2 regions of the Brevibacillus sp. FW306-2-1A-C05A genome follow, and region 2 is predicted to be linked to the other one. Evidence: riboswitches for the same ligand, from Rfam matches in the RefSeq annotation. Region 2 holds a riboswitch; the other holds the start of a gene.
The links. A riboswitch is a leader RNA that binds a small molecule or an ion and turns the genes downstream of it on or off. The one in region 2 is predicted to bind glycine.
Positions count from the first base shown of each region.

Region 1 (15,634 bases), on a different contig from region 2:
GCACGACGGCAGGGAGGGCTTTATCAATCGCAAAGGAGAGTATCTTGTAAGTCCACGTTATTTTGGTACCTATCAAAGTCCATATGGCTCTCTTATGGATCGTAACGGTCTGTACGCCATCAATTGGGGTCTCGATGGCTATTTAGATTATACCGGGAAGTTGGTCATCCCGCCCTATCGATAAAATTTGGAGGCAGCAGCCTCACAGCGGAAGGTTATCAGGCAACGCCAATCGGAGGGTGTGGCAATCGCGAATCAAGCAAGCCGCCAGCGAGACAGGACTTCCCAGCTCTACGATTCGCCACTGGGAAAAAACCGGGCTGATTACGACCGCGCGCGATCCGAAAAACGGCTATCAGTTGTTCAACCGTTCGCACATTCACAAAATCATGCTGTTGCGAGCGTTGCGTGCGCAGGTGTACTCGCCCTCCGTCGTAGAGCTGAAAAACGCCGTCGCCGAGATGAAGGAAGAAGATGTGCAGGAGGCGCGAAAAATCGCCGTGGACACCTTGCGTTATTTGCATCAGGTCAATGGCTGGCAAATGCGCGGCGTCCACGCTCTGTACGACCTGTGCCGTGTGCTGAAGCTGGTCGGGCAAGGGGGATGATTCCAGGACACCTGGATGCTAGAATTTGTTTTCCTGCTTCCATTCCACCTTGCGAAAAAACAGCGGCAGCTCCTGTTCATGCAGCGGCTTGCTCAGCAAATAGCCTTGCACAAAATCGCACTTCCACTTTTGCAAGGTATGAAGCTGCTCGTATGTTTCGATGCCTTCCGCGACGACGGTGAATCCCAGCTTTCGCGCCAGCGAGATGATCCATTCGACGAGAACGGTCCCTTCGTAATGATTGTTGATATGTGTGACAAACGAGCGGTCGATTTTGATCGTAGAAAGGGGGAGAGTCGTGATGTATTCAAGCGAGGAGTATTCCGTCCCGAAATCGTCCAATACGATTTTGATACCGTGATGGGCAAATCTTTTCAGTGAGTCGATCCGTCTGTCTTTGAGCGAGATGCGGTCCCGTTCGGTCAGTTCCAGCTCCAGCGATTGCGGGGAGAGAGCGGTTTGCTGCAAAATGCCGCACACCCGGTCAAAGAATAAGGAATCTTGCAATTGCAAGCCCGACAAATTGACGGACATGACGGAGTTGGGCATGTATTTTTCCTGAATTTGCTTGTTCTTTTGACAAGCGGTCTGGATCACCCAGTCTCCGATGGAATAAATCAGTCCTGTCTCCTCGGCGAGCGGGATAAATTCTGTGGGGGAGATCGGTCCAAAGTGCGGATGATTCCATCTGAGCAAAGCCTCAAAGCCGCGCACATTGCCAGATCCGGTCTCGAATTGGGGTTGGTAGTGCAAGGATAGTTGTTGAAGAGGCAATGCCTCTTGCAGATCATTGGCCAATCTCAGCTTGTGCTCCAGGTCCTCGCATGTCGCATGCGGTGTAAACTCCATTTTTTACCCTCCATATGCAGTCCAAGTCTTCTGGGATTGATTATGCACCTGATGTATTAGATAAGTTTCTGTCTATGTATTAGGAGAGTGTGAAATAATCTCAAAAAAAGAGCACCATCCCATGCGTTTGTCTGCTAGTTCCTAGAGACGAATTTATACCCCACACCCCAGACGGTTCGAATGTATTTCGGTTCTTTCGGATTGTCTTCGATTTTTTTGCGCAAGTTGGCGATGTGGACGTCAATCGCCCGGTCTGTGACAAAAGAATCAAAACCGCGAAGCTCGTAGAGCAGCTCCTCTCGGCTGAACACCTTGCCTTCGTTTGTAATGAACAGGCGCATGATTTCAAATTCGGAAAAAGTCGTCTCGACGTGGAACTGGTTGACGTAGATCGCCCTGCGCTCCAGGTCGAGCAGAAACGTATTTTCCGGGCAAGCGATCGTCGTATCCGCCTGCTCGGCGTTCTCCACGGAGGCGGCCTGCTGTTGGTATTGGTGAGTTCGTCTGATTATGGCTCCGATTTTTGCTGAAATCTCTCGCAGTGAAAACGGCTTGCAAATGTAATCGTCCGCTCCTGCTTGCAAGGCTTCTACCCGATCGGATACGTCTGTCTTCATCGAGACGACGAGAATGGGAGCGAGCGAAAAGCTGCGCAGCTCGCCGCACAACCGGGTACCGCTCATATCCGGCAGAATCATGTCGAGAAGGATGACATCCGGTGCAAACGATCGGGCCAGCTCCAGACCTTTTTGTCCATGATCTGCTATTTTCACAGAATAACCTTCCTCGGTTAAATACATGGCCAGCATTTCACCCATAATCTGATCGTCTTCGATAATCAATAGTTTGTACATCAGATTCCTCACTCTTTCTGGGAGAAAGTTATTCATAAAGATGGGAAAGAGCTAGCAATGGTTCATGATTTCCTAATACTTTTCTCATATTTTAGCAAAAAAATGAGGAGAATGGACCTAATTTCACGAAAAATGCTAAAAATTTGTTAGGAGTTCGCCAGAGTTTCCAGCCACTCGGTTGCGAGAGCTAATACTTCGTCCAGTTGCCACGCAAACTCGCTCATACATTCTTCATAATCGCTCCGGTTTGCCGATGGGGAGAGCAGACTCTCAACCTTTCTTGCTACGAGCAGCAATCGCTGGGCAGAGAGATTCCCGGCTACGCCGCTCAGCGTGTGCACCATGCGTCGGGCTTCCTCGGTATCGCCTGCGCGAAGCGTCTTTTGCAGCCGCTCGGCAAAATTCGCGTACTCGCGGGTGAACGTCCGGAGAATTTGCGTGTAGATCGGGAGTTTTCCATCCAGCCGCTCCAGCGCGAGCGACACATCCAGACAAGGCACAGGAATGGCCCGCTTCAACGTTTCTTTCATCTCTCCCAGATGAATCGGCTTCGTGATGACGCCATTCATGCCTGAGCGGTAGCAGTTGTCGTGCTCGGCTTTGATGACGCTCGCCGTCATCGCGATGATCGGCAGGCTCGCGTACTGCTTGTGCTGGCGAATGCGCAGCGTCGCTTCGCAGCCGTCCATTTCCGGCATGTGGACGTCCATCAGGATCAGATCCCATTTTTTCGTGTCCAAAAGCTCCAGCACTTCCAGGCCGTTTTTGGCAATCGTGACGGCATAGCCTTCCCGGCGCAAAAATTCGACAGCCACGAGCTGGTTGATCTCGTTGTCTTCCGCCAGCATGATGGTGCCGCGATGTCCGGGAAACATGACGTTTTCGAAAGAAGCGCTCTGCGCGGGAGCCGCGACGTGGGCGGTGTGCAGTTCTTTATGCTCCTGCGCTCCCAGCAGGGCGCGCGTCACGTCCATGCGATTAATCGGCTTGATGAGAACGGCGTCAGGCTGGACAGCTTCCTCCAGCGAGGCCAGCTCGTCGCGTCCGTACTCGGTCGTCATGGCGATGGTCGCCGCATCGCATGCTTCGGCGAGCGTGTGCAGGCGCCAGAGCGACTCGACGCCGTACATGTCTTCCGCCTCCATGTCGACGAAGACAAAGCAAAACGGGTTGGATTCGTCCGCCTCTTCCAGCAGCGCAAACGCCTCTCGCCACGAGGCGGCGCAGGTCGGAGCAAAGCGCAGGCTCACCAGCATGTCCGCCAGGCTGCTCCGCATTTTGTCATGGTCCTCCACGACCAGGACGCGCTGGTTGGCGTAGCCGGGAGGAAGCAGCGAGCCGGGGCTTTCGTTCTCTTGCCAGGGCGCGTGCTCGAACGCGAGGGTAAAGGAGAAGCAGCTTCCTTTGCCAATCGTGCTCGTGACTTCGAGAGTGGCGCCCATCATTTCCACGAGGCTGCGCGAAATGACGAGGCCCAGTCCGGTGCCGCCGTATTTTCTGCTCGTCGTGCCGTCCGCCTGGGTGAACGGCTCGAACAGCTTGTCCATCTGCTCCGCAGACATGCCGATGCCCGTATCCTCCACGGCAAAGTGCAAAAGCAGGCTCTTTTCGTCTTCCTGCACCAGCGTGACGCGCATGGCGACGTAGCCCTGCTCGGTAAATTTGATCGCGTTGTGGCACAGGTTGAGCAAAACCTGCTCCAGCCGATGCTGGTCCCCGATCAGCTTGGGCAGCATTTTCGGCGGCAGCTCGACGATGATCTCGATTTGCTTCGTCCCAAGGTAAATACTCAGCATGTGCGAGAGCCGGCGGACAAAGTCGTCGAGGTCAAAGCTGGCTTTTTCCAGCTCCAGCTTTCCGGCTTCGATCTTGGAAAAGTCGAGAATCTCGTTGATGAGCCGCAGCAACACCTGCGAGGAAGAGAGAATTTTGTCCAGGTAATCTTTTTGCACCAGCGTCATGACCGTTTTTTGCATCAGTTGCGACAGTCCGATGATCCCGTTTAGCGGAGTGCGGATTTCGTGGCTCATTCGCGCCAGAAAATCGGTTTTGGCTTTGCTCGCTTCTTCCGCCTCTTCCTTCGCGGCCAACAGCTCCGCCTGGATGCGCCGCTGCTCCCGAAGCATAATGTGCAGCAAAAGCGAAAGCATGCCGACCAGAATAAAAGTCGACAGCCCGGTAATCAGGCTGGACAGCTCCTGTACGGAGTTCAACTGGCCGAGAGCTTCGCTCGAAGGCAAAACCGCTGCGACGGACCAGCCTGTAGAAGCGACGGGCGCATAGCCGATGTAGTAGCTGTTGTTGTCGATGGTGATGCGTTGCAGCCCTTTTTGGCCCGCGATCATGCTGTGGGCGATTTTTCCCATGTCCCCGGGCTGCTCTGTCAGCTTTTGCCGACTGACAAGCGCGGGGTTCGGGTGATACATGATCGTCCCGTCCCTGGAGAGCAGGATGGCATAGCCGGATTCGCCGATGGGATAGCTGCCGAGCATTTCCGGAATGTCGTCGAGCAAAATATCAATGGCGACGAAGCCCAAGAGCTTCCCGTCCTCTTTCAGCTTCATGGTGCCGCTGGTGACCATTTTTTTGGTCAAGTAATCTTCGTACGGCTCAGAAAAAACGACTTCGTCTGTGCGAACGGCGTCCTGGTACCACGGGCGTTGCTGGAGCGACCAGTCTGTCCCCGTAAGCTCGTCTGTGTTGCCGAATGTGAAGTTGCCCGCCTGGCTGGAAATCCAGACGAGTCCCAGGTTGCGGTCCAGCTTTTGGATGCCGTCCAGTGCGGCGGCCACATCCGGGTAATACGGGTTGGAAAACGCATCGTCCCGCGTTTTGACGGTTTGCAAGTAGCGAACGATCGACTGGTTGGTGCTCATCTGCTTGATGAGAAAGCTTTTCTGGGCGAAAAATGCGTTCATTCGCTCCGCCAGCGCCTGGCTTTGCAGAGTCAGTTTGCTCTCGATCTCGACTTTCATGATCCGATTGGTCTGGGAGCGCATGATGTAGCCGGACAGAGAGAAGGCGACGACGATGATTAACAGGATGAGGATGGTCAGTTTTCGGGCATGGCTGACGTGAAAAGTTTTCATGAGCGACCTCGCTATTTGTATGTAATTGCAAAAACTTTCGAGAAAAGACAGGACTCCATTCAGGTTGACGTGTAAAATATTGGATGAAGGCAAAGGAGGGCTTGCATGTACACGTCGTTGACTGTGAAATATTTGAAAATTTCTTCTTATCTCAAGCTGTGTGTAGGGGCCGGCTTTTCTCTCGGCCTGCTGGTCGGGCTTTTCCAACTGGTTGTCCTGCTTTTGATGCGCGCGGTGGACCACACGAGCACTGCGGCCGCGACGAGTATCCCGGACAGTCTGCTCGCGCTGGCAGGCACGATCTTGGCGTACACGTTTGGGGCGTTGAATTTCAGCCTTATTTCTTATTTTCCTTTTATGTTTCTGCTCAAACGTAAAAATGGAATCGCGATCGAAGGGATATTTGATTCGAGGGCGGAGCGTGTAAAATGATAGAGAAAGCTTTTCGTTCATTTATCAGGTCATGACATCCAGGAGAGAGTAGCCCATGTATTCATTGCGTCCTACGATGACGGTTGAGGAAGCAGTCGCGCATTTTTCGCCAGATCAAAATGAAGTGCAGGAAGTGTACAGCGAAGAGGGTGAGTTTCTCGGCTATTTGACGGTGGAAGCGATCGCCCACGCCATTCATCGCGGGGAACTGACGCGCCCGATTGTCGAGTACGTCGTGCCCGAGGTGAACCTGCCGGACCGCCAGAGGCAGGCCAGCTCGCAGGCGCAGCTTCGCGCTTTTTTTGAAAGCCCGGTCTGCCAAATTGTTTTCAATGCGCTGTACGACGGCGTCTATATTACGGACGGGGCAGGCGTCACGCTGTTTGTCAACCAGGCGTACCAGCGCATTACGGGCATTCGCGAGGAAGAGGTCATCGGCCAGCACATGGGCTATCTCATCAAGCAAGGCATGATTTCGGTGTCCGCTTCGCTGGAAACGATTCGCACGCGAAGGCCGGTGACGCTGATCCAGACGATCCGCAACAGCCGCAAGATCATCGTCTCTGCCACCCCTGTGCTGTCTCCCGCAGGCGAAATTTTGTACGTCATCAGCAGCGTCCGGGACATTACCGAGCTGATTCGCCTCAAGCACGAGCTGGACAGCCAGAAGCTTTTGCACAGCGATTTGCCGCACCCGGACCAGACGGGGCTGGAGGACGTCGTGCTCGGACCTGCGACGCGCTCGCTGTTCCGGCTGGCCGACAAGGTCGCCAAGACAGATGCGAAAATTTTGCTGCAAGGCGAGACGGGTGTGGGGAAGAGCATGATCGCCAAATACATCCATGCCCGCAGCAGCCGCGCGAACGAAATTTTCATGGAGCTGAACTGCGCGGCGATCCCGGGCCATCTGGTCGAGGCCGAGTTGTTCGGCTACGAGCCGGGGGCGTTTACAGGCGCGCTCAAGCAGGGGAAAATCGGCATTTTGGAGAGCGCCCATCGCGGCACGCTGTTTTTGGACGAGATCGGCGACTTGCCGCTGGAGCTGCAAGTGAAGCTGTTGAAAGTAGTGGAGGAAAGCAAATTCATGCGCGTCGGCTCCACCGAAGTCCGCCATGTGGACGTGCGGATCATTACGGCTACCCACCGCGACCTGGCTACACTCGTGCGCGAGGGGCTGTTTCGCGAGGATTTGTACTATCGGCTGAACATCGTCACCTTCGAGGTGCCGCCGCTGCGCGAACGCCGGGAAGAGATTGTCCCGCTCTTGGTGTCGTATCTGGAAAAATTCAATGAGAAATACAAGGAAGAAAAGACGATGACACTGGAATGCTACGAGTGGCTCACGAACTATAGCTGGCCGGGAAATATCAGGGAGCTGGCGAATCTGGTCGAGCGGCTGGTGGTCACGACGTTTCACGACACGATTGACGTCGGCGATTTGCCGAACTTTCTCCAGCAAGTGTTCCCGCAGGCAGAACCGACGTCTTTGCGCGAAGCGGTCGCCCGTCTGGAGCGGAGCATGATCGGCAAGGCGATCCAGACGCACAAGACGACCCGGTTGGCGGCAGAAGCGCTCGGCATCAGCCAGAGCGCACTCGTCCAAAAGATGAAAAAGCTGCAACTGCGCGTAGAGAACGAGCCGGAAGCGAGCAAATAAAAAGCATCCTGCGAATGCCTGGTGCAGTCGCAGGATGCTTGTCCTTGCCATGCAAACACATCGGAAGCCGGATGTGTTTTTTGTTTGGCTGGCGATCAGTTTTCCAATACTTTCACCTGATCGACTTTAGCCTTGCGCAGCTTGTAAATCACGACGAGCATGATGAACCAGACCGGAGTGATGAACAAGGCCACGCGCGTATCCTCGGCAAGCGCGAGCACGACGAGAATGAACGCGAGGAAAGCGAGAATCAGGTAGTTGGCAAACGGAAAGAGCGGCATTTTGAACTTGTTTGTTTTTGCCAGATCCGGTCTTGTCTTGCGGTACTTCAGGTGGCAGATCACGGTAATGCCCCAGATGAACAGGAAGCAGACCGTCGAAACGCTCGTAATCAGAGTGAAGACGCCTTCTGGCATGATGTAGTTCAACACAACCGCAATGAGAACGACGACAGTCGAGAAGAACAAGGCATTGGCAGGCACCTGGCGCGTTGTCAGCTTGGTCATGGACGCAGGCGCATTATTTTCCTTGCCGAGCGAGTAGAGCATACGGCTTGTACTGAAGATGGCGCTGTTGCATGCCGAAGCGGCGGAGGTCAGCACGACGAAGTTGACGATACCTGCGGCAGCCGCGATACCGATAGCCGCAAACACTTGAACGAACGGGCTTTCGGTCGGGATGATGGCGTTCCATGGATAGATGCTCATGATGACGATCAGAGCGCCGACGTAAAAGAGCAGCACGCGAATCGGGATGTTGTTGATCGCTTTTGGAATCACGCGCTCGGGATCTTCTGTCTCCCCGGCAGTCAGCCCGACAAGCTCAATGCCGACAAAGGCGAACACGACCATCTGGAAGGAGAGTAAAAAGCCGTTGATGCCGTTCGGGAACATGCCGCCGTGGCTCCACAGGTTGCTGAAGCTGGACGCGCCGGAGTTTGTCGAGAAGCCTTTGACAATCATGAAGATTCCGACGGCGATCAAAGCGAGAATCGCGATGACTTTGATGAGCGCGAACCAGAACTCCATTTCGCCGAAAAGCTTGACCGTTGCCAGGTTCATGATGAGCAGGATGACGAGCGCAATCAATCCCGGCATCCATTGCGGAACCTCAGGGAACCAGTATTGCGTGTACATTCCGACAGCCGTCAAGTCGGCCATGGCAATCGAAATCCAACAAAACCAGTACGTCCAGCCTGTGACGAACGCGGCCATGTTGCCGAGGTAGTCTTTTACGAAGTCAACGAAGGAATGATAGTTCAGGTTGCTAAGGAGAAGTTCACCGAGCGAGCGCATAATCAGAAAGCAAATAATCCCAGTAATCAAGTAAGCAAACAGGATGGATGGGCCGGCCAGGTGAATGGATTTGCCCGCACCGAGGAACAATCCCGTTCCGATGGCCCCGCCGATCGCGATGAGTTGAACGTGCCTGTTTTTCAGGCCCCTCGCCAAATTTTGCTGTTGCATGTGATCCCCCTCATTTCTCATGCGTTTGATTCGTTTGCGGCTGTTGGTAAAAAACCAACCGCCGACCTTTCAAAAAGTTTATGAAACTTTATAATTCATATCTTAACATAGCGACCCAGCATAAATACATCATTAAGTTACTTCCATCGAAAAAAACGCTTACATTTTTGAGCGAGGCAGAAAATTTGCGGTTTTGTCGGCAGTTTTCCCTCCTTTTTCGAGGCAAATGGAACGGCTGTTTCATGGTGAACGCACAACACTCCTATTTTCTGCAACAAAAAAAGGAACGGGAAAAATAGACCGGTTCCTACTTTTCTCTGTCCTTTTACCTGAGAGATTTGTCCTGAGCGGTCAGGATTTGCTCCTTCGGTGCTAAACGGCGAGTTTAGTCTCTCCCGCAATATTCATCCGCGTCAGATATTCGCGTGCGTTCTTATGATAGTAAAATATTCCAAAAAGGTTGTCAAATGAAAATTCCTAATTAACAGATTATTTTAAACATAAAACATTTTTGATTGACGGAAGGCCAGATGACAAGCAGGAAACGACAATCATTCGTCGTTTTTTCCGCTAGCCAGGTGAGCGGATGTGTCGAAAGGGGAAGGGTATGGATTTTGATTTGATAATGAATCAAATGCGCAAGTTTGATTTGAATTATAATCAAACAGCGAATGTAAACGGTTGCTTTTGGCCGAAACAAACTGTGCTGCGGAAAATGTGACAAAAAAGTGAGAAAAGGCTTGCCGCTGTTGGGGGGAAGGTCGTTTTTCCCGCAGGTGGCGGAGCGAAATTGGCACCCGCTTTTTTCCGCTTGGCACGGGAGTTGCTTTTCACGTAGCGGCATACAGAAAGGAGAGAGTGACATCATGAACATTTCTACTTTTGCCGCTGCAAACAAACTGGTCACAGGGCGGGATTCGCTGGCGCTGCTGCCCGAGGAGGTTGCCCGTCTGAAAGTGGCGCGTCCAATGATTGTGACGGACAAAATTCTCATTCAGGCCGGGGTAGTCGCGCAGGTGGAAGCGCTTTTGCCGATGGAGGCGGGCGTCTTCTCGGACGTGAACCCCGAGCCGGAAATCGAGATCGTCGACTTGTGTGTGCAGATGATCCGCGAAGGGGGCTACGACGGCCTGATCGCAGTCGGCGGCGGCAGCGCAATCGACATCGCCAAGGCAGCTTCCGTCATGGCGACGAACGAGGGCAGCATCGAGCAATATTTTGGCACGAATCTGGTGAAAAAGCCGGGCTTGCCGCTGATCGCGATTCCGACTACGGCGGGGACAGGCTCAGAGGTGACGAACATCTCGATTTTGTCGGATACGAAAGAGCAAGTGAAAAAAGGAATTGTAAGCCCTTACCTGCTGCCGGACGTCGCCATCGTCTCGCCGGTGATGACGCTTACGTGCCCGCCGAGCGTGACCGCTGCGAGCGGCGTGGACGCGTTGGTGCATGCGGTGGAAGCCTACATTTCCAAGTTCGCCTCCCCGGTGACGGACGCGCTGGCGATTGGCGCGATGAAACTGATTGCCGTTCACTTGCCGAAAGCGTACGCGTGCCCGGATAACATCGAGTCGCGCGAAGCGATGATTACCGCGTCGCTGATGGCCGGACTTGCTTTCGGCAACGCGGGCGTAGGCGCTGTCCATGCGCTGGCCTACCCGCTCGGCGGACGATTCCACATGGCGCACGGCGTGAGCAATTCGCTCTTGCTGCCTTACGTCATGCGGGCGAACAAGATCGCCTGCCTGGAAAAGCTCGGGGAGATCGCGCAGGCGCTCGGGGAAAACGTCGCCGGACTGAACCTGGACGAAGCGGCGGAAAAAGCGATTGAAGCGATGACGCGCCTGTGCCGTTACGTGGAAATTCCGCAGTCGCTGCGCGAGTTCAACATTCCGGAATCCGCGATCGCCGAGATGGCCGAAGAGGCGATGAAGCAAACCCGCCTTTTGAAAAACAATCCCCGCGCTTTGCGGAAAAAAGATATCGAAGACATCTATCGAGCAGCTTACTAAAAGGGGGACATCGTATGAAGTGGAAACAACGCAGAGCGGGTGAAGAAACCCCGTACATTCCGGCCGGACCGTTCAAGATCCGGCTGCCGTTTGTACACTATCGCTTTGAATGGCCCGATTATTTGCAAGGACTGTTGATGTGCGCCGTCGACCTCGGCGCGATCACGCTGCTCGCCGACCATCTGGGCATGCCGTTTGAGGTAGGACTGGCCGTTGTCATTTTGAATGGCTTTTTGTATTTGCTGCACCACCTCTTGGGCGATCCGGTCATTCCCGGCTGGATTACGCCGGCGATTCCGCTGATTGTGCTGTTTGTCGAGCAGTTTCCGGAAGGGCAGGAGCGGGTGTACGCGCTGATCGCCTTTCAGTTGACGCTTGGGCTGTTATCCATTTTGCTCGGGGTCACCGGACTAGCGAAGCGGGTAGTCAACTTCGTGCCGAATGCGATCAAGTCGGGGATTATTCTCGGCGCGGGGATTGGCGCGATTACCTCGATTTTTGAAAAGGGCGGGAAGTTCGACCTGTTCCCGTACACGATTGCCATTTGTATCGGCTTTTGCTTTTATCTCGTTTTTTCCAAACATTTTGAAGGGTTGAAACAAAAAGGGAAAGGGTGGGCATTGCTCGGCAACCTCGGGATTTTGCCTGCGATCTTGCTCGCGGTGTTCGTCGCCCCGTTGTTCGGGGAAGCGAAGTGGCCGGACATTCAATGGGGCTTCAGCCAGCCGGACTTCGCCACGCTCTGGTCGCAGTACACCGTCTTCGGGCTGGGCTTGCCGTCGCTCTCCTTTTTCATTACAGCGATTCCGGCTGTGTTCGCAACGTATCTCGTCGTCTTTGGCGACGTGTTGAAGACGAAAGCGCTTTTGTCCGAGTCCGACCAAGTGCGGCTCGATGAAAAAGTCGACTACAACCCGGACCGGGCGCACATGATTTTTGGCGGACGCAACATGTTGATGAGCCTGATCGGGCCGGACATTACGATGTGCGGGCCGATGTGGGCCGCGATGCAGGTTGTGGTGGTGGAGCGGTTCAAAAAAGGCAAAAAAGCGATGGACTCGTTTTTCGGCGGTGCGGGATCGTTTCGCTGGGGTACGAATACAGGTTTATTGCTTTTGCCGATCGTCAGTCTGGTCCAGCCGATTCTCGGCGTCGCCGTCGCCCTGACGCTGCTCGTCCAAGGCTACGTCAGCGTGCGGATTGGCGTGATGCAGGCGCGCAGCCAGCGCGACCTGGGCATCGCGGGTGTCGTAGGGGCGATTCTCGTCATCAAAGGAGCGGCGATGGCTTTTGGCGCTGGAATTTTGCTGTGCGTCTTATTATATGGAAAAGATTGGTTGCGCGGTGAAAAAGAGAAATTGTTCACGGCAAATGAAAAGGAGGAAAAGGCAGCGTGAGACAACAAGAATGGAACAAAGGCATGTACGTGAACGGAGAGTGGGTGACGCTTGCGGCACGCGTCGCGGTGCAAAATCCCGCGACATTGGAAATCATCGGCAGCGTGCCGGACGCTTCCGCGAAAGAAGCGCGGCAGGCGGTCGACGCTGCGCAAGCCGCTTTTCCCAGTTGGTCGAAAACGACCGCCTATGAGCGCGCGGCGTTGCTGGAGCGCTGGCACCAGACGATCGCAGCCCGCCTGGACGAGATCGCGTACGTCATGACGCTGGAACAGGGCAAGCCGCTCGCAGAAGCACGAGGCGAGGTGCAGTACGCGAACAGCTACATCAAATGGTACGCCGAGGAAGCAAAGCGGATTTACGGCGAGACGATTCCTGCCTCCGCCGCCTCCAAGCGGATTCTCGTGCAGAAGCAGCCAGTCGGTGTCGTGGCGGCCGTCACGCCGTGGAATTTCCCTGCGGCGATGATTGCGCGAAAAATCGCGCCAGCGCTCGCGGCAGGCTGCACGACGGTGACGAAGCCAGCCGAACAGACGCCGTTGACCGCGCTGCTTTTGGCGGAGTGCGCCCACGAGGCGGGGATTCCGCCAGGCGTCATCAACATCGTGACGACTTCGCAGGCAGCGGAAGTCGTCGATGTCTGGATGGACGATGCGCGCGTGAAAAAACTGACGTTCACCGGGTCGACTCCGGTGGGCAAGCTGCTGATGCGCAAAGCGGCCGATACCGTGAAAAAGATTTCCCTGGAGCTTGGCGGCCTGGCGCCGTTTATCGTGGCAGAGGACGCGAATCTCGACGCGGCGGTCAAAGGGCTGGTCCAGTCCAAATTCCGCAACGCCGGGCAAACGTGCATTTGCGCAAACCGCATCTATGTGCATGAAGCTGTGAAAGAGCCGTTCCTGCAAAAGCTGACAGAGGCGGTGTCCGCGCTGCGCGTAGGCCAGGGAACAGAAGACGACGTCGAGATCGGGCCGTTGATTGACGAGCGAGCCGTACAAAAAGTCCAGCAGCAAATTGACGACGCCGTGGGCAAAGGGGCGACGCTCCACGGCAGCCCGGTTCTCGCGGGAGCCACTGGCTACTTCATGAAGCCGGTCGTGCTCTCGGATGTAACCGATGAGATGGTGTGCATGCAGGAGGAAACGTTCGGGCCGATCGCGCCTGTCAGCACGTTTTCCGACGATGAGGAAGTCATCCGGCGGGCGAATGCGACGCCGTACGGGTTGGCGGCATACGTCTTCACGCAGTCGCTGGCGCGGGCGTTCACGTTTTCGGAAAGCCTGGAATACGGTATTGTCGGGGTGAACGATGGGGCGCCATCTGTCGCGCAAGCGCCGTTTGGCGGCATGAAGGAAAGCGGGCTTGGCCGCGAAGGCAGCCACCACGGCATCGAGGAGTATTTGGAAGTGAAGTATATTTCGCTGCAACTGGTGTAACAAAAGCGGAACGAAGTGAATAAAAAGAAGCACAGCTCGATAGATGCGGGCTGTGCTTTTTCTATATTCTGGCGCGGTTCTGTGGCGGCTCTGGGCAGGAAAACGGCGGCGCGAAACCCGTTTTCCTGGGCGGAAAATGAAAATGAGGATTGACAGCAGGATAAATATCCTTTAAATTTTGCATTAGGGAAACATTTTTATACACAAGCATATTATTTTGCTAGGGTGAATATTATTGGTTAACAACCACAATTTTGTGTATAAGCATATATGAGCCAGTCATAAAGAATTGTCCAGCGGAAGCAACGGTCAACAACAACCGAGAACGTACACCAACGATTGGTTAATTGGAGGGAATCTCATGAATAGTGCGGTGTCAGTCAGAGAGCTTCACGTCTCTTACTTTGGAGTCGAGGTGGTGCGGGACGTAACCTTTGCTGTCGAGCAAGGAAGCATGGTGGGCATTATCGGGCCGAATGGCGCGGGGAAATCGACCATGATTAAGGCCATGCTCGGGTTGATCGGCAAAGACAAGGGAGACGTCCGGTTTTACGGCAAGGAAGTGAATGAGGTCCGGAAGCAGGTCGCCTACGTCCCGCAGCGGAGCCAGATCGACTGGACGTTTCCGATCACGGTGATGGATACCGTCCTCATCGGAACGTACCCGAGCGTCGGCTTGTTCAAATTTCCGAAGAAGAAGGAAAAGGCGTGGGCGATGGAATGCCTGCGAAAAGTCGGCCTGGAGGACTTCGCGAAGCGGCAGATTGGCGAGTTGTCCGGCGGGCAGCAGCAGCGCGTTTTTTTGGCTCGGGCACTGGCGCAAAAGCCGGAGTTGCTCCTTCTGGACGAGCCGTTTGTCGGGATCGACGTCGCCAGCGAGGAGACGATCATCCGGATTTTGAAGGAGTTGCAGCTTCAAGACAAAACAATCGTGGTCGTCCACCACGACTTGAGCAAGGCGAATGCTTACTTCGATCAACTGCTGCTTTTGAACAAAGAGCTTATCAAGTTCGGAACAGTCGATGAAGTCCTGAATCGAGAGGTCATGGCGAAAGCATACGCGCATCAACTTCAATTTCTCGAGAAGGTAGAGGTAACGGCGTGATGGATTTTTTACAAGCAATTGGACAGTATGAATTTTTGCAAAAAGCTTTGTTTACTTCTGTAGTAGTGGGCATCATCTGCGGCGTCATCGGCAGCTTCATTATTTTGCGCGGCATGTCGCTGATGGGGGACGCGATCTCCCACGCGGTTTTACCGGGGGTTGCTCTCTCTTATGCTTTCGGGATCAATTTTTTCCTGGGAGCAGTCGCCACTGGCGTCCTGACGGCGGTCGGAATCGGCTACGTCAGCCAGAACAGCCGGATCAAGAACGACACGGCCATCGGCATTTTGTTCACCTCGGCTTTTGCCCTGGGGATCATCATGATTACGATGCTGAAAAGCAGTACGGACCTGTACCACATCCTGTTCGGGAACGTGCTCGCCGTCCGGCCGTCCGACATGTGGGTGACCGTCGGCATCGGTCTGATCGTCATCGTGACCGTCTACGCGTTCTTCAAGGAGCTGCTGCTGACGTCGTTTGACCCGACGATTGCGGCCGCCTACGGTCTGCGCAACAATCTCATCCACTACTTGCTGATGACCTTGCTGACGATGGTGACGGTAGCGTCTCTGCAAACGGTGGGCATCGTGCTCGTAGTCGCCATGCTGATTACTCCGGCCGCTACCGCGTACTTGTTGACGGATCGCCTGTCGGTGATGATTTTCCTGGCTGCCGGCTTCGGTGTCATCTCCGCCATCGTCGGTTTGTACTTCAGCTTTACCTACAATC
Region 1 is NZ_JBYSWV010000040.1:1,352-16,985, reverse strand. Features, by position in the region: gene AC3WJN_RS19895 (WG repeat-containing protein) at 1-184, shown strand, start outside; gene AC3WJN_RS19890 (MerR family transcriptional regulator) at 240-608, shown strand; gene AC3WJN_RS19885 (putative bifunctional diguanylate cyclase/phosphodiesterase) at 627-1,457, opposite strand; gene AC3WJN_RS19880 (response regulator transcription factor) at 1,592-2,311, opposite strand; gene AC3WJN_RS19875 (response regulator) at 2,458-5,400, opposite strand; gene AC3WJN_RS19870 (hypothetical protein) at 5,506-5,832, shown strand; gene AC3WJN_RS19865 (sigma-54 interaction domain-containing protein) at 5,888-7,489, shown strand; gene AC3WJN_RS19860 (amino acid permease) at 7,585-8,955, opposite strand; glycine riboswitch at 9,263-9,363, opposite strand; gene AC3WJN_RS19855 (iron-containing alcohol dehydrogenase) at 9,822-10,967, shown strand; gene AC3WJN_RS19850 (hypothetical protein) at 10,982-12,364, shown strand; gene AC3WJN_RS19845 (NAD-dependent succinate-semialdehyde dehydrogenase) at 12,361-13,800, shown strand; gene AC3WJN_RS19840 (metal ABC transporter ATP-binding protein) at 14,162-14,905, shown strand; gene AC3WJN_RS19835 (metal ABC transporter permease) at 14,905-15,634, shown strand, end outside.
Region 1: another riboswitch for glycine. It lies ahead of AC3WJN_RS19860 (amino acid permease); the one in region 2 lies ahead of gcvT (glycine cleavage system aminomethyltransferase GcvT).

Region 2 (15,634 bases):
CCAGTCGAAATAACGGCGCAGCTTGCCTGTCGCAATGCCGATGTAGCGCACGCCGTCGAGCCTGCTGACCAGCTCCCGCTCGATCCCTGTCGTCGAGCCGATGTAGGCGACCTCCCAGCCTTGCTGCAAAAAACGCGGGATGAGCGCGAGGTTGACGGTGACGTGCCCCGCGGAGCCGCCGCCTGTAAATACGATCCTTTTGTTCATCATTGGTTCTCTCTCCCCGAAATGTCGGATCAATCCCATCTGTTCATGATAGCATCATTCGGAAAGAAAAACCGCCCTGTAAAAAGGCGGCTTTTCCAAAAGAGAGCTATTGTGCTTGCGGCTGGTAGCGCAGAATCGGCTTGCGCGCCGCTGTCGCTTCGTCCAGACGTTTGACCACGGTTGTATGCGGCGCTTCCTGTACAAGCTCAGGCGTTTCCTCGCACTCGCGGGCAATTTGCAGCATAACGTCGATGAACTCGTCGAGCGTTTCTTTCGTTTCGGTTTCGGTTGGCTCAATCATCAGGCACTCGTCGACAATCAGCGGGAAGTAGATAGTTGGCGGGTGATAACCGAAGTCGAGCAAGCGTTTGGCGATGTCGAGCGTGCGTACGCCCAGCTTTTTCTGGATCACGCCAGACAAAACAAACTCATGCTTGCAGACGCGGTCATACGGCAGATGGTAAGCCGTAGCCAGACGGCGCATCATGTAGTTCGCGCTGAGCACCGCATTTTGCGACACTTGCAGCAAGCCTTCCGGACCCATGGTGCGGATGTAGCTGTGAGCGCGCACGAGGATGCCGAAGTTTCCGTTGTAGCCTTTTACGCGGCCGATGGAAGCCGGACGGTTGCTGTCCCAGTAGAAGCTGCCGTCTTCTTTTTTCGCCACGATCGGCGTTGGCAAAAACGGTTCGAGAATCTTTTTCACGCCGACAGGGCCAGCACCTGGTCCGCCGCCGCCGTGAGGGCCTGTAAACGTTTTGTGCAAGTTGAGATGCACCACGTCGAAGCCCATGTCGCCTGGACGGGCAATGCCGAGGATCGCATTCGCGTTCGCTCCATCGTAATACAAGAGGCCGCCTGCTTCGTGGACGATTTTCGCCATTTCCACGATGTCTTCCTCGAACAGACCGAGCGTGTTCGGGTTGGTCAGCATGAGTGCCGCTGTATCAGGGCCTACGGCATCGCGCAGCGCCTGAATGTCTACCAGGCCGCGCTCGTCAGAGGCAATCGTGACGGTGTCCAGTCCTGCTACCGCTGCAGAAGCCGGGTTCGTACCGTGCGCGGAGTTTGGCACGATGACTTTTGTGCGGTGGCCTTCGCCGCGGCTCTCGTGGTACGCGCGGATCATCATCAGACCTGTCCACTCGCCTGCTGCCCCCGCAGCCGGTTGCAGCGTAACTGCGTCCATCCCGGTGATTTCAGCCAGCTCTTCTTGCAGGTTGTACAAAAGCTCCAGTGCGCCTTGTACGGTTTCTTCCGGCTGGTACGGGTGCGTCTGCGCGAAGCCTGGGTAGCGGGCAACGTCTTCGTTGATTTTCGGGTTGTATTTCATCGTGCAAGAACCGAGCGGGTAGAAGCCGTTGTCTACCCCGTGGTTGCGACGGGACAATTCGGTGTAGTGACGAACCAACTGCAGCTCGGATACTTCCGGCAGTTCAGCAGGAGTCTCGCGGATGAGGTGCTTCGGCAGCAGGCTTGCCACCTCTACCTCTGGTACATCCAATGCCGGCAGATTGTAGCCCACACGGCCCGGTTTGCTCATTTCAAAAATCAGTGCTTTTTCCTGGTCGTTACGCACGTGTGATCGCCTCCAATTCAGCCGCCAATGTGTCGATTTCTTCCTTGGTCCGCAGTTCGGTTACCGCAAGCAGCGTATGGCCCGCGTATTCCGGGTAATCCAGTCCCAGATCGTAGCCGCCGATGATGCCAGCGTCAAGCAGCTTTTTGTTTACTTCTGCCACCGGCTTGGACAGTTTGACTACGAATTCGTTGAAGAATGGAGCGGCAAAGACCACTTCCAGACCTTTTGCCTGCAGCGCTTGCTTGGCGTAATGCGCTTTTTGCAAGTTCATCATCGCCATTTCCTGTACGCCCTGTTTTCCGAGCGCAGTCAGGGTGATCGCAGCCGCCAGTGCCAACAGAGCCTGGTTGGAGCAAATGTTCGAAGTCGCTTTTTCACGACGGATATGCTGTTCACGAGCTTGCAGCGTCAGTACGAAACCGCGCTTGCCGTTCTCGTCTTTGGTTTGCCCGACGATCCGGCCTGGCATTTTGCGCATCAGCTTGGTAGTCGTTGCGAAATATCCGCAGTGTGGTCCGCCAAACGATGCCGGAATGCCGAACGGTTGCATGTCGCCCACCACGATGTCAGCGCCCAGTTTGCCTGGCGCTTCCAATACGCCCAGCGCAAGCGGGTTGGAAGAAACGATGAACAGAGCGCCTTTGCCATGAGCAATCGGCTCGACCGCTGCCAAGTCTTCCACGTTTCCAAAGAAGTTAGGATATTGCACGATAACGGCCGCTGTGTTTTCGTCAATCAGCGCTTCCAGAGCTTGTGTGTCGGTTACGCCGTCGTTGTTGATGCCGACTTCAACCAGCTCTACGCCTTGACCGTACGCGTATGTTTTCAGAACGCCGCGCGCTTCCGGGTGCACAGCACGGGAAACGATGACGCGCTTTTTGCCAGTGTGACCAGCCGCCATCATCGCCGCTTCTGCCAAGGAAGTCGCTCCGTCGTACATGGAGGAGTTCGCTACTTCCATTCCGGTCAGTTCACACACCATAGTCTGGAATTCAAAAATGGCTTGCAGCTCGCCCTGGCTGATTTCAGGCTGGTAAGGCGTATAGGCGGTAAAAAATTCTCCGCGCAGCAACATGTGGTTGACTGTGCTTGGCGCATAGTGCTGGTAAACGCCAGCACCCAAAAAGTTGACGTGCGTGCTGAAGTTCACGTTTTGATTAGCCAGACGCGTGAAGTATTTCACCAGATCAGGCTCGGACAGAGCTTCCGGAATGTTCAGCGCCCCTTTGAAGCGCACTTCTTCCGGGATGTCTGCAAACAGTTCTTCTACACTGGAAATGCCGAGAGTTTCGAGCATTTCGCGCTTGTCCTGATCGGTTTGGGGCAGGTAGCGGTATTTCACGAACGTTGTCCTCCTCAAAATAGGATGTATAGTGGGCGATTGCTTAGTTTTTCGGACGTTTATAAAACGGAGCGGCGACAACCTCTGCTTTGAGGCGTTTTCCGCGAATTTCCACTTCCAGTTGGGTGCCAAGCGCCGCATGTTCGCTTTTCACGAGCGCCAATCCGACGTTTTTCTTCAAGGTAGGGGACTGCGTGCCTGAAGTCACTTCGCCCACCAGCTCTTCGCCGACGTAGACCGGATAGTGCGTGCGCGGAATGCCGCGGTCGATCATCTCGATGCCGACGAGCTTGCGCGGCGCGCCGTTTTCTTTTTGCGCCTTGAGCACCTCTTGGCCGATGAACGGCACTTCTTTGTCCACCTTCACCGCGAAGCCGATGCCTGCTTCGATCGGCGTGATGTCCTTGCTCAGCTCCTGGCCGTACAGCGGCAGCTTCGCTTCGAAGCGCAGCGTGTCGCGCGCGCCAAGTCCGCAAGGCAGAAGCCCGTCTTCCTTGCCCGCTTCAAGCAACGCGTCCCACAGTTCAGCGGCACGCTCTGCAGGCAGGTAAATTTCAAAGCCGTCCTCGCCTGTATAGCCTGTGCGGGATACCAGCGCGGAAATGCCAGCGACCTCTACGTCGCGCTCGAAACGGAAGAAGCCGATTTTCGACAGGTCTGTGGCGGTCAGCTTTTGCAAAATCGACTCGGCCAAAGGCCCTTGAATGGCGATTTGCGCCGTTTGCGGCGAAATGTTTTCAATCGTGACACCCGGAATCAGGTGCTCTTCCAGCCATGCATAGTCTTTGTCAATGTTTCCTGCGTTGATGACAAGCAGGTAATGGTCGTCCGCGTATTTGTAAACGAGCAGATCGTCGACCGTACCGCCGTCCGGGTAGCAGAGCACGCTGTACTGCGCTTGCCCGACAGCCAGCTTGGACACGTCGTTGGTGGTGACGCGCTGCAAGTATTCGAGCGCACTCTCGCCTTTTACGTCTACTTCTCCCATGTGGGATACATCAAACAGACCTGCTTTCGTCCGAACGGCTTCGTGCTCCTGGCCAATGCTGGAAAACTGTACAGGCAGCTCCCAGCCGCCGAAGTCGATTGTCTTGGCGCCGTATTTTGCGTAGGAATCAAACAGTGGCGTTCTTTTCAGATTGGACATGTGTGGCACCTCCTAAAAACTGTTAGTCGGCATTTCTCCCCATGAAAAAACAGAGGCGAAAAAACGGGTACACCAAAAGAACGGTGCCCATTTCTCCTCCTCTGTCCTTGGTACCTGAGAGTTACCTTGCCAATCAAGCGCGGCGGGGATCACCGCGCTTGCAAGTTTCCCCTTTGGTGGCTCCGATTTCGAGCTCTCTCCAGAGTTGCGTCCAGTAGAGGTTCTTTTGCCTGAGAGATTCACCGTTCCCGGCTTGCTCCTTCGGCGCTGCAGTGGTTCGCGCAGTCTCTCCCTGCTACTATCATTCGCGTTGGTTAGATGGTCATACATAAGTTTTTGCTATGATTTCCATACTAATGAATGAACTTCCTCTATATCCTACCATGAGAGTCCGCCGTTGAAAATATGCAAATTAACAGTCAGATCAAGAAATACTTAACAAAATGATGAACACGATCATAAATGTTAAGTTTTTTGATAAAGCGCATGAAAGTTATGGCAGAGCTGTGTAAAGGAGTAACGTATATGCCGAATATTCCTGTTTCATTTGACACGAGCTGGATATCCCCGCTGACGGAGCGAATGCGCGAAGACGGCCCCTGGGACAAGTGGGAGCTGTTCAAGCTGGCGCTGGAAGCGGAAGAGGCCATGGCTGTTCGCGAGTTCGATCAGTTGCAATGCCTGAAATACTTGCCGCTGCTCTCCCCGTTTCCCCACCAGTTGCAAACGGCGGAGCGAGTGCTCAACGACATGCGCGGACGCGCGATCCTCGCCGACGAGGTCGGACTGGGCAAGACGATCGAAGCCGGGCTGATTATGAAGGAGTACATGGTCAGGGGTCTGGCGAAAAAAATTCTCGTGCTCGTCCCCGCCTCCCTCGTCATCCAATGGACGAAGGAGTTGCAGCAAAAATTCGGGATTCCCGCCGTGGCGCAAAAAAAGGAGTACATGTGGCGGCAGCATGAAGTCGTCGTCGCCTCCATCGACACGGCGAAACGAGATCCGCACCGCCGCCACGTCCTCGACATCGACTACGACATGCTGATTATCGACGAGGCGCACAAGCTGAAAAACAAGCGGACGCGAAACTATCAGTTCGTGAAGGAAATTCGCAAAAAATATTGCCTGCTGCTCACGGCTACGCCGATCCAGAACGAAATGGACGAGCTGTACAACCTGATTAATTTGTTGAAGCCGGGGCACCTCGGCCACTCCACGTCGTTTTCCTCCAATTACGTCGAAGGAAAGCGACAGTCGAAAAACAGCGACAAATTGCGCGAAGAAATTGAAAAGGTGATGATTCGCAACAAGCGAAGCGACGGCGGCATCCAGTTCACCAGTCGCCGCGTCCAGTCGATTCCGATTGAGCTGTCGCAGGAAGAGATGGAGCTGTACGAGGGCGTCACCCGCTTTGTGCGCGACCAGTACCAGACAGGAGCTGGCCTGTTCAACTCGCTCGCCTTGATTACGTTGCAGCGCGAGGTTTGCTCCAGCAAGGAAGCCTCGTTCATGACGCTGTACAACATGCACCAGCGCACCAGCGAAGACTCCCCCCTGCGCGGCCGAATTTTGGAGCTGGTGGAGATGATTAAGCGGATCGAGACGCATTCCAAGGCGGCCAAAACGGTCGAGCTGATCCAGGAGATCAACGACAAAGTCATCATTTTCACCGAGTACCGGGCGACGCAAAACTACCTGCAAAAATATTTGCATGACCACGGCATTACTTCTGTGCCGTTTCGCGGCGGCTTCAAGCGCAGCAAAAAAGACTGGATGACCGATTTGTTTCAAAACCGCGCGCAAGTACTGATCGCCACAGAGGCTGGCGGGGAAGGGATCAACCTGCAGTTTTGCAACCAGGTCATCAACTACGACATGCCGTGGAACCCGATGCGCGTCGAGCAGCGGATCGGCCGTGTCCACCGTCTCGGCCAGAAGCGGGACGTGCACATTTACAATTTGTCCACCGTCGGCACGATTGAGGAGCACATTTTGAAGCTGCTGTACGAAAAAATCGACCTGTTCGAGATGGTCATCGGCGAACTGGACGACATCGTGGAGCGGCTGAATCTCAACTCGTCGCTGGAAGAAAATTTGACGCAGATCATCATGGATTCCAAATCGGCCCGCGAAATGGCGTTGAAGCTCGACAACATAGGCCACGCCATCCGCGCCAGCAGACAGCAGCACGCATCCCCTGCCCTGTCGGAAGCGGCAGAGCAGTAGCAGAAAAAACGCACACAAGAAAAGAGGTTTCTCCTGATGCAAGCCAACCAGGTCAGGCAATTTGTAGAGCGCTACCTCGCGACTTTTTCCGCGCACATCGTCGAAGCCCACCCGGATTACTTGACGGTCAAGCTTCCGGTCGAGGTCGACAAGGATATCGGCAACCGCCCGTTTTACTGGAGCTGGGTCGACAAAATGAACCTGGCCTACCAGCCGCTCGTGCTCACCTTTGCGTTTCACCCGGACCGGATGCCGGACGGGCTGCGGGCCGAGCATCTGCATCTGGGCGCTGCGCGCATGCAGCAAATTTTTGCCTCGGCGAAAAAGCACGGGCGCTTTTTATGCATGTACGAGCAAAATACCGCTTCCTTGCCAAGCACCGGCAAGCGTCGCTCCACGCCGCTCGTTCCCTGGCTCGGGCTCAACCTGAAAGTATCGCTCATCTGCGACAAACGGCGCGACATCATGCTCTATCTCGGGATCAACCTGCATCAGCCGCGCCTCGTGCACGACTTTTCCTCGTTTTTGTTTCAGTTGACGCTTGCGCCCGCGATCCCGGACTATTTTTACACGCTCGACCGGAAGCTGTCTGTGGAAGACGCGCTGGAGCTGGCCCGGCAGGAGGTCGATGCGGTCATCGCGCAGGAAGACCAGGAGTGGGCCGTAGAGGCGCGGGCGCGACTGACGGAGGAGCTGGACATCCTCGCCGCCTACTACCAAGAGCTGGCCCGACGAGAGCCGCCTGCCGAACAGAGCGAGACAGAAGCAGCCGAGGCGGAAGCGGTAGAGTCCCCGGAGCAAAAAGCCTCGATCCCGCTGCCTGCGCGCGACGCCGTCCCCGCCAGGGAGGCTGTTGTCGAAGCTGCGCAGACGCTTGACGAATACCGCTCTTCCGGTGGGCGAATCCTCGACTTTCTACGTGCCAATGGCGTCCAGGTGACGCCGCGCGAGGAAATCAACCAGGAGGAATGGAAAAAAAGCACGCCGGAAGAAGAAAAACAGCGGCGGATGGACGAGCTGCGCTGGCAGTACGAGCCGCGCATCGAGGTTCATTTTATTAACGGCGGACTGTTTTACTTGCACTCTGCTCCGCCTGTCATTAAAGCGCATCCGGCAAAAACGGTGCGCCATCTCCCCGCATCCGGGCGAATCATGTAAAAGATCAGCGAGAAGAAGTGCTGCGGAACTGACAAGTTGCAACAAATCTTTTTGTCATAGCTGGTTACAATAGGAATAAGCTTAGCCTGTACAAAAGGTGGTGCATGTTTGTGACCAGACGATTCCTCCCCCTTCTCGGGGTGCTCTTGTCTTTTGCGTTGCTCGCCTGGCCTGTCCACGCAGAGGAGAGCTGGGACAAAGAGTTTCACGCCCAAATCCAGACGTGGATGAACGAACTCGCCAACCGCGATCCGCAATTCAAGGAGTGGCAAAAAGCCGATACAGAAGTGCAGACGCTCGGCCCGAATCAACATCAGTGGCTGGTCAGCATCAAAAAAGCAGACAGACAGGTAGGGTACCTGGTCGTGGGAGAGGCCGTCGAAGCGCCTGCCCAGGAAAAATTCGTGCTGTTGGAATACGGGGTCGGGGAATACATTTTGTTCGACGATGCCTTTGCCCCGCGGGAAATTGCCGCAGAGCCTGTCTACGACGGATTCGCTTCCCACTGGCTGATCGCCCGCCAGTCGTCGCCGCAACTGGTGAACGCCAAAACAGGCGAAGCGTACCCCGCTTCCTTCGCCGCAAACGAGCCAGTCTTTCGCAGCCTGGCTGCGCAAAATCTGGTACAGACCGGGCAGCGGCTAACAGAGACGCGCATCCTGCAAGGGGCGCAAAAAGATCCGTTCGACCAGATCGGCTGGGTCAGCCAGTTGTACGGGGACAGCGCAATTTCATGGCCGCAGTTGTGGCAGCAGCAAAGCGATGCACCCGTGACGCTGACCGTTCCGCTGTACCACTCTCAGGTGCTCGCCCCGTTCGTCGTCGGCTCGCTTCATTTGTGGAACGATCAAAACGCTTACGTGGGAGTATGGGATGAAGGGCTGCGCTTTGTCCCCTACGCTTACGCTGACAAGGTCGGAAAATTTTACGTAGCGGGACAGCCGCAGAGCTGATCCGTCGCTTTTGGCAAAAAAACAAGCTCCCTGCCAGTCGCTGGCGGAGAGCTTGTTTTTTGATTGGGCTGCGCGCTTGTTCTAGCGAAGGCGCAGCCTTTGGCTATTTTCGATCAATGATGATCGGTTGGGGAAAGGCGTTCGTGTACGGCATGAAAAACTTCATCGGCCGTCATTCCCTCTGCATTGATTACCGACGCACCTGTAATCGTCTTGTTCTGATCGCCCAAGACGTTTATATCCTGACCCGTAATCACGATCGCGTCGACCACCTGTTGCCAGTTTCCCAAATCGACGACATCATAGCCGTTATCGCACAGCATTTTGCGAATCTGGGAAAGGGACTTTTCTACCGCTACTCTCGCCATACGCACCGCACCCTCCGTCCGCTTACCAAGGTAGGATTATTTGCGCCACAACAGCCGGATCGACATAGGGATCGCCCCGAACCAGCGTGCCGACCAAGGCTCACGCGGAGCCTTTCGCTGACGCCGTTCATCTTTTGGCGTATCCATGTACTGGACAAACAATTTCGTCAGGTACTTCAAATACTCTTGAAAGGACATCGCACGTGACCTCCTTCGTACTCGCAGATACACGCCGTCTTTTTTCCGGCAATAGCGCTGTCCTTTTTTATTGTTTCCCGTCTTTTGCGCTTTCAACCACCTGCGCCTTAATTTCGTCCACGATCGCCTCCAGGCTTTTTCCGGTCGTATCCACCTGGATCGGGGCAAAATCGTACGCCCCCGCGCGTTCCGCCATCAATGTTTTCACACGTTCTGCCACCCCGCCGGAAAGCAGCGGGCGCGAAGTATCGTTTTCCAGCCGCCTGATTAATTCTTCTTCGCTGGCATAAAGCGCGATCACGGTTCCTTTTGCCAGCATGACCTCGACATTTTGCTTGCGCAGGACAGCCCCTCCGCCTGTCGTCAAAACTTGCGGACCATCGTCCAGAAGCTGTGACAGCAGGCGGGACTCCGCATCGCGAAAATACGTCTCCCCGTGCCGGGCGAACAGCTCCGGGATGGAGCAGCCTTCCTTTTCGATGATCGCGGCATCCAGGTCATGGTGCGCGATTCCCAAAGAATCGGCCAGCGCGACGCCGACCGTCGTCTTTCCGGTTCCCATAAAGCCGACCAGAATCAAGTTTTTCATTTTGTTTCCGCCACCTTTCCACTCGCTTTTCGCGTTTGAATTTTTACGGTTTTCTCGGCTGGATTGTAGTCCGTATCCCATTCGAATACGTCAGCGAAAAACGACAGCGGCACCATCGTGCGCTCCTTGATTTCCGTCAGCGGATGACCGAGGTCGAGCTTTTGCCCATCGCGGATGGCGAAGCGTTCCCGCTCCTTGACGAACACTTCTCGGCCATTGCCTCTTACGCGAATCATCTGCTTTTCCTGATCCCAGCTTATGGCAAGCCCCATTTTTTCCCCCAGCTCGCGCAGCGGCAAATACACCGTGCCGCCTGTCGCCCTGGCCGGAATGGACGGATAAAAGCTCATGTTGTTGATGATCGTCGTGATGTACGGCTCCAGTTGCACAGCGCCCAGGCCTTCGCGATTCGGCTTTTTCGTCGCGTACACGAAGTATTTCGCTTCGCCTTGCAGCGTTTGCCCCAGCGCCTGGTCGAGATGCTCGGCCCCGATCATGCTGCCGTGGTAGTTTTGCTGCACGCGGTGCAGAAAACGTTTGTACGCGTCATCGCCAATCTGCTTGCGCAAATGGTCAAACAGCAGCGCCCCTTTCGAATACCACGTCCAATGGAACTCTTCTTCGGTCGCGAACTTTTGCAACGGCTTGTCCAGGCTGCCGTTGGGGTAGCGCTCCTGCAAGCGGCGGGCGTCGCGATTGTACTCATCGAGCAGCGTGGAGGCCGACTGCGCTCCGTACCGGTTTTGCAAGTAATGGTACACGCTCAGCTCCACAAGCCCTTCGTCCAGCCAGCCGTGAGACGCTTCCAGCGTCGCCACGCTGTTGTACCACCACAAATGGGCGATTTCATGCGGCAGCCAGTGGTCGATCAGATTGCGCTGGTACATGTCGCGCTTGAAAATGGCGAGATTGGCGTACTCCATCGCATACGTCGTGCCCGTGCTCGTCTCGGCAATCGCGACGTGCGGATACGGAAGCGGTCCGTACCAGTCGTTGTACGTAGGAAACACCGACTCCGCAATCGTCTTGATACGCTGGATGTTGCCTTTGTCCACGGACGCAATATCGACAGACAGGTTCGGCCCCATCTGGATCGTCTCCACATGATACAGCGGGCTGCCGACCAAGGCGAAATTGAGCAGCTTTTTGCCCTCGTAGCGGATTAGCTGCTTGCTGCCCTCGACTGCCTTTGTACTGCCCCGGCCCCACGAGCTGACCCAGTTGTAGCCTTTCGGGGAGACGAAGGAGACGTCGTAGTCGGCGTAATGGTAGACGAACGGATCGCCAAAATCTACCCGTTGCGGCGGATCGTACCATTTTCCTTGCTGGTTTTGCGCGCCCAGCATCGGATACCACGTCGTCAGCGTCCAGATGTCGTCCTTGACGCCAAAGCGCGTCCCTCTGCGCGGCACCGGATTTTCAAACTCGATCGCGAGCGTCCCGCGCATTTCCGCTCCCAGCGGGTTTGCCAGCTTGACCGTGGACAGGCCGCGTTCAAAGGCAAGCGGCTTGTCTTTGTAGCGGATCGACTTGACCGTCATTTTGTTCCACAAATAATCGTAGACGTACAGACGCAGGTCTGCCGTCTGCGGATTGTCAAATTCGACCGTCATTTTTCCGGTAATTTTCGCTTCCGACGTATGCAACTCGGCTTGAATGTTATACACGGGATGCAAGTCTTTCACAAGGGAAGGCAACGGCGGATCGTAGGAAAACGGATCGACCCCCGGCTGCTCTGCCACGGTCGCCTGGCTCGTTTGAAAAAAGCCCGAGATCTGCGGCCAGTAGCTGATGATCCCGATGGAGCCAAACATGACGAGAATGGTGATGCATACTAATAAGCTTGTTTTTTGCAAAGTCTTCATGACAGCCCCCAAAAATCGCTCGGCTGCAAGCGTGCGTTTTTTATCGTAATGGATAGGATAGACCGCTTGCGGGTCGACAAAACAGTCGTACCGTTTTGTTCCATTGTAGCAAATAAAGGGCAGGGTGAGTAGAAATTCAGGAGATTCTGTCGAGAAAAAGCCGTCCGCCCTCGCAACAGCAAGGGTGAACGGCTCCGTGTGCTACCACGTCTCGTACATGATTTTTCCCGTTTGGGACAGGTCGTAGCCGCCAACTGCCTCAAGCTCCTTGGAAAAGGCAGCGGAGTGGAGAATATCCATGACCGTTTTCAGCAGCGCCCCGTTTTCCTCCGTTTTGAGAATGACGAGATCGTATCGTTCCTTGATCAGCGGAACAAACTCAACGCCGACCATGCGAGCCGCTTTTTCAATGCCCACTCCCACATCCGCTTCCTTGCGTGCGACCACTCCCGCTACAGCCAGATGGCTGTTCTCCTCCCGCTCGTAGCCATTCACGTCCCGCCCTGTGATGGACGCCAGCCGAAACTGCTCCTCGATCAGCGTGCGTGCCCCCGATCCTTTTTCCCGGTTGACCATCCGCACCCCGGACTTGGTCAGATCGGTCCAGGACAAAAGCTGTTTCGGATTGCCAGGCTGCACATAAAAGCCGGCCCAACGAGCCAACATGTTAACGACGACAAAGCGATGGCCGGATAAAAGACGGCGGACGTAAGGAACGTTGTAATCCATCGTCTCGCCATCAAACAAATGGGTGCTGACGATATCGGCTTTGCCTGTATACATGGCGACCAGACTGTTCAGCGAGCCTTGGTAGGAGCGCAGCGGACGAAGCGCTGCATCGCTTTTTTCCAGATGGCTGGAAAGCAAGTCGAGGCTGACATCCTGACCGCTGATGATGACATTGCGTCCGGTTGTCGGCTGGGCTTGTCCCGGCGCCTGCTGCGCTTGCCCCGGCACAGGTAACGTGTACGCCACCGGCTGCGCAGCCGCACGGTATCCCCCTTTGGCGCGCGTTTTGTACGCCTCCAGGTCGCTTTCGTCCACGCGCATCTGTCTCCCGACCCGATAAGCCGGCAGTTCTCCTTTTTTAATCAGATCGTAAACGGTCAGTTTGGAGATGCGCAAAAGCTTGGCAATTTCTTCTGTTGTGTACGACTTTTCATGGCTCATGTCATGCCTCCGCTCGGTTCTTTCCTTTCATTTTCTTTCAATTCTCGTAAAATCGCAATTGATTATTCACATATAGGAACTATAATCTATTTATATCCAGTTATAATTAAATATAACGAAACATCACATTGGAGGTTAGTTTTGATGAAAAAGCAATGGCTCGCTTTATGCGCAGCATTTACCCTGATGCTCGGCGCGTGTTCGACTTCCCAAACAGCTCCGCAGGCAAATGAGCCTGCCAAAACAGAGAACAGCCAACAACAACAGGCTCCACAGGCAGAGCTGATGATTTCCGCAGCGGCAAGCTTGACAGATGCCCTGAACGAACTGAAAACGGGCTTTGAAGCAGAAAATCCGGGAACAACCCTTACTTTCAACTTCGGCAGCTCTGGCAAACTGGCGACACAAATTGCCCAAGGCGCTCCTTCCGACGTCTTCCTGTCCGCCAGCAAAAAAGACATGGACGGACTGGACGAAAAACAACTGATTGTCAAAGACACGCGCCAAGACTTTACGAAAAACTCGCTCGTCCTGATCGCGGGAAAAGACAGCTCGATCGCGATTACTTCTTTTGAAGAACTGAACAATCCAGACATCAAGCACATCGCTGTCGGTGAGCCTGAGTCGGTTCCAGCGGGACGTTACGCCAAAGAAACGCTGGACACGCTGAAAATGTGGGAGTCGTTGAACGGCCGCATGGTATTCGGCAGTGACGTTCGTCAGGTACTGACCTTCGTGGAATCGAAAAATGCGGAAGTCGGAATCGTCTATTCCAGCGACGCCGCGATCTCCAAAGACGTGAAGGTACTCGCTACAGCGAAGCCGGAATGGCACAAGCCAATCGTCTATCCAGGTGCGGTCATCAGCGCTTCCAAACATACAGATGCAGCAAAAGCTTTCCTCGCCTACTTGACAAGTGACAAAGGAAAAGCGATCTTACAGAAGTACGGATTCCAATAAGCAGCAAAAGTTTATGACCGTTTGTGATTCACACAAGCGGTCACATTCTATTTCATGAAAAACGTCGAGACGTTCTCGCAGAAAAAAGGTGGGTTAGCGATATGGAAACGAATCTGACACCTTTGATGCTGTCGTTAAAAGTGGCTGCGCTATCCACCTCCTTTGTTTTTGTGCTTGGCATGCTTGGCGCGCGCTGGATGACGCAAAAAGAGTTTTGGGGCAAAAACGTGCTGGAGTCTTTTTTCCTGCTCCCGCTCGTCTTGCCCCCTACTGTTGTCGGCTTCGGTCTGCTGTTGCTGTTCGGAAAAAACGGATTTTTGGGCCAACTGCTTGAGCAATGGTTCGGTATCCAGGTCGTCTTTACGCTGTCGGGAGCGGTGATCGCCTCGATCGTCGTCTCGTTTCCGCTGATGTACCAGAGCGCCGCCGCAGCTTTTACCGGAGTCGACCAACGCCTGGAAAATGCCGCACGCACGATGGGCGCATCCGAGTGGCGCGTTTTTTGGACCGTCGCTTTCCCGCTGGCTTGGCCAGGGCTTTTGGCAGGACTTGTGCTGTCGTTTGCCCGCGGCTTGGGGGAATTTGGGGCCACGCTGATGCTCGCAGGCTACATCCCGGGAAAAACGGACACGATTCCGGTCGCCATCTATTTTGCCGTGGAAGCCGGACAAATGGAAAAAGCGCTGTTTTGGGTCGTCATCATCGTATCGCTCGGCATGGGCACCACTCTATGGCTCAACTGGTGGAGCCGACGCAACGTGCGCAGGTACGCCAATCAAAAGTAAGGCAGGAGGGAGAGCATCATGCTGGAAGTAGACATTCAGAAGCGCTTGCCAGATTTTGTGTTGGATGTCTCCTTTTCAACCGAACAGGAGATTGTCGTCCTCTTCGGCCCATCCGGTTCGGGCAAGACGACTATTTTGAACAGCATAGCCGGGCTTGTCCATCCCGATGGAGGGCACATTTCCTTGAACGGCCGCACGTTTTACAGCGCGGGGCAAAAACCGCTCGCCGTGCAGAAGCGCAACGTTGGCTACTTGTTTCAGGATTACGCCTTGTTCCCGCACATGACCGTTTCCCAAAACATTCGCTACGGTCTGCGAAAAGGGCACGAACTGCATCTGGAACCGCTTTTGACGACAGTCGGAATCGATCATCTTCTGGACAAGTACCCGCACCAGCTTTCGGGTGGGCAAAAGCAGCGTGTCGCGCTTGTGCGGGCACTCGCTACGGAGCCGGACATCTTGCTGCTGGATGAACCGCTTTCCGCGCTGGATACAGCCACGCGCAAGCAATGTCAGGACGAATTGCTCCGGCTTCACGAAATGTGGGGCATTCCGTTTCTGCTCGTCACCCACGACCGGGACGAAGCGGAAAAGCTCGGAGATACGATCCTTTTGATGGAAAACGGGAGAATCGTGGAAGCAAGCGCGCAAAAAAGCCATACAGCAACGTCGTCTTCCTGAATCGCAGGAGTTGGCGTTGCTGTATGGCTTTCTTTTATTACGGGATGGCTGCCAGTATGACTTTTACCGGGCAGTGATCGGCTCGATTTTCACATCGTTCTGCTTTGCCCATTTATGCACTTCCACCAAAAATTGCAGCACGTCGTGACTCTCATGATGGACGCAAAGCGTATCGGCTGCAAGCTCGATGACCTCGCCATTGACCGTCGTTACTTTTTGCTTGAGCACGAGCTGGCGCGTCTGCTCCATCCGCTCTTCCTTGCTGATGAGCACGCTGCCTTCCAACTCGCGCGGAGCCAGACGGCCATTCGGCATGTACGCCCGTTCCGCGAAAACTTCCTCGGCTACTTGCAGTCCATGCTCCAGCCCTGCTTCCACCAGCTTGCTGCCGGACAACGCGTAC
Region 2 is NZ_JBYSWV010000050.1:12,022-27,655, forward strand. Features, by position in the region: gene murG (undecaprenyldiphospho-muramoylpentapeptide beta-N-acetylglucosaminyltransferase) at 1-207, opposite strand, end outside; gene gcvPB (aminomethyl-transferring glycine dehydrogenase subunit GcvPB) at 314-1,786, opposite strand; gene gcvPA (aminomethyl-transferring glycine dehydrogenase subunit GcvPA) at 1,779-3,131, opposite strand; gene gcvT (glycine cleavage system aminomethyltransferase GcvT) at 3,175-4,278, opposite strand; glycine riboswitch at 4,370-4,486, opposite strand; glycine riboswitch at 4,487-4,583, opposite strand; gene AC3WJN_RS21765 (DEAD/DEAH box helicase) at 4,804-6,504, shown strand; gene AC3WJN_RS21770 (YqhG family protein) at 6,541-7,662, shown strand; gene AC3WJN_RS21775 (hypothetical protein) at 7,767-8,615, shown strand; gene AC3WJN_RS21780 (YkuS family protein) at 8,729-8,983, opposite strand; gene AC3WJN_RS21785 (YqzE family protein) at 9,020-9,181, opposite strand; gene AC3WJN_RS21790 (shikimate kinase) at 9,249-9,770, opposite strand; gene AC3WJN_RS21795 (stalk domain-containing protein) at 9,767-11,635, opposite strand; gene AC3WJN_RS21800 (helix-turn-helix transcriptional regulator) at 11,837-12,805, opposite strand; gene modA (molybdate ABC transporter substrate-binding protein) at 12,950-13,765, shown strand; gene modB (molybdate ABC transporter permease subunit) at 13,867-14,550, shown strand; gene AC3WJN_RS21815 (sulfate/molybdate ABC transporter ATP-binding protein) at 14,569-15,231, shown strand; gene AC3WJN_RS21820 (5-oxoprolinase subunit PxpA) at 15,295-15,634, opposite strand, start outside.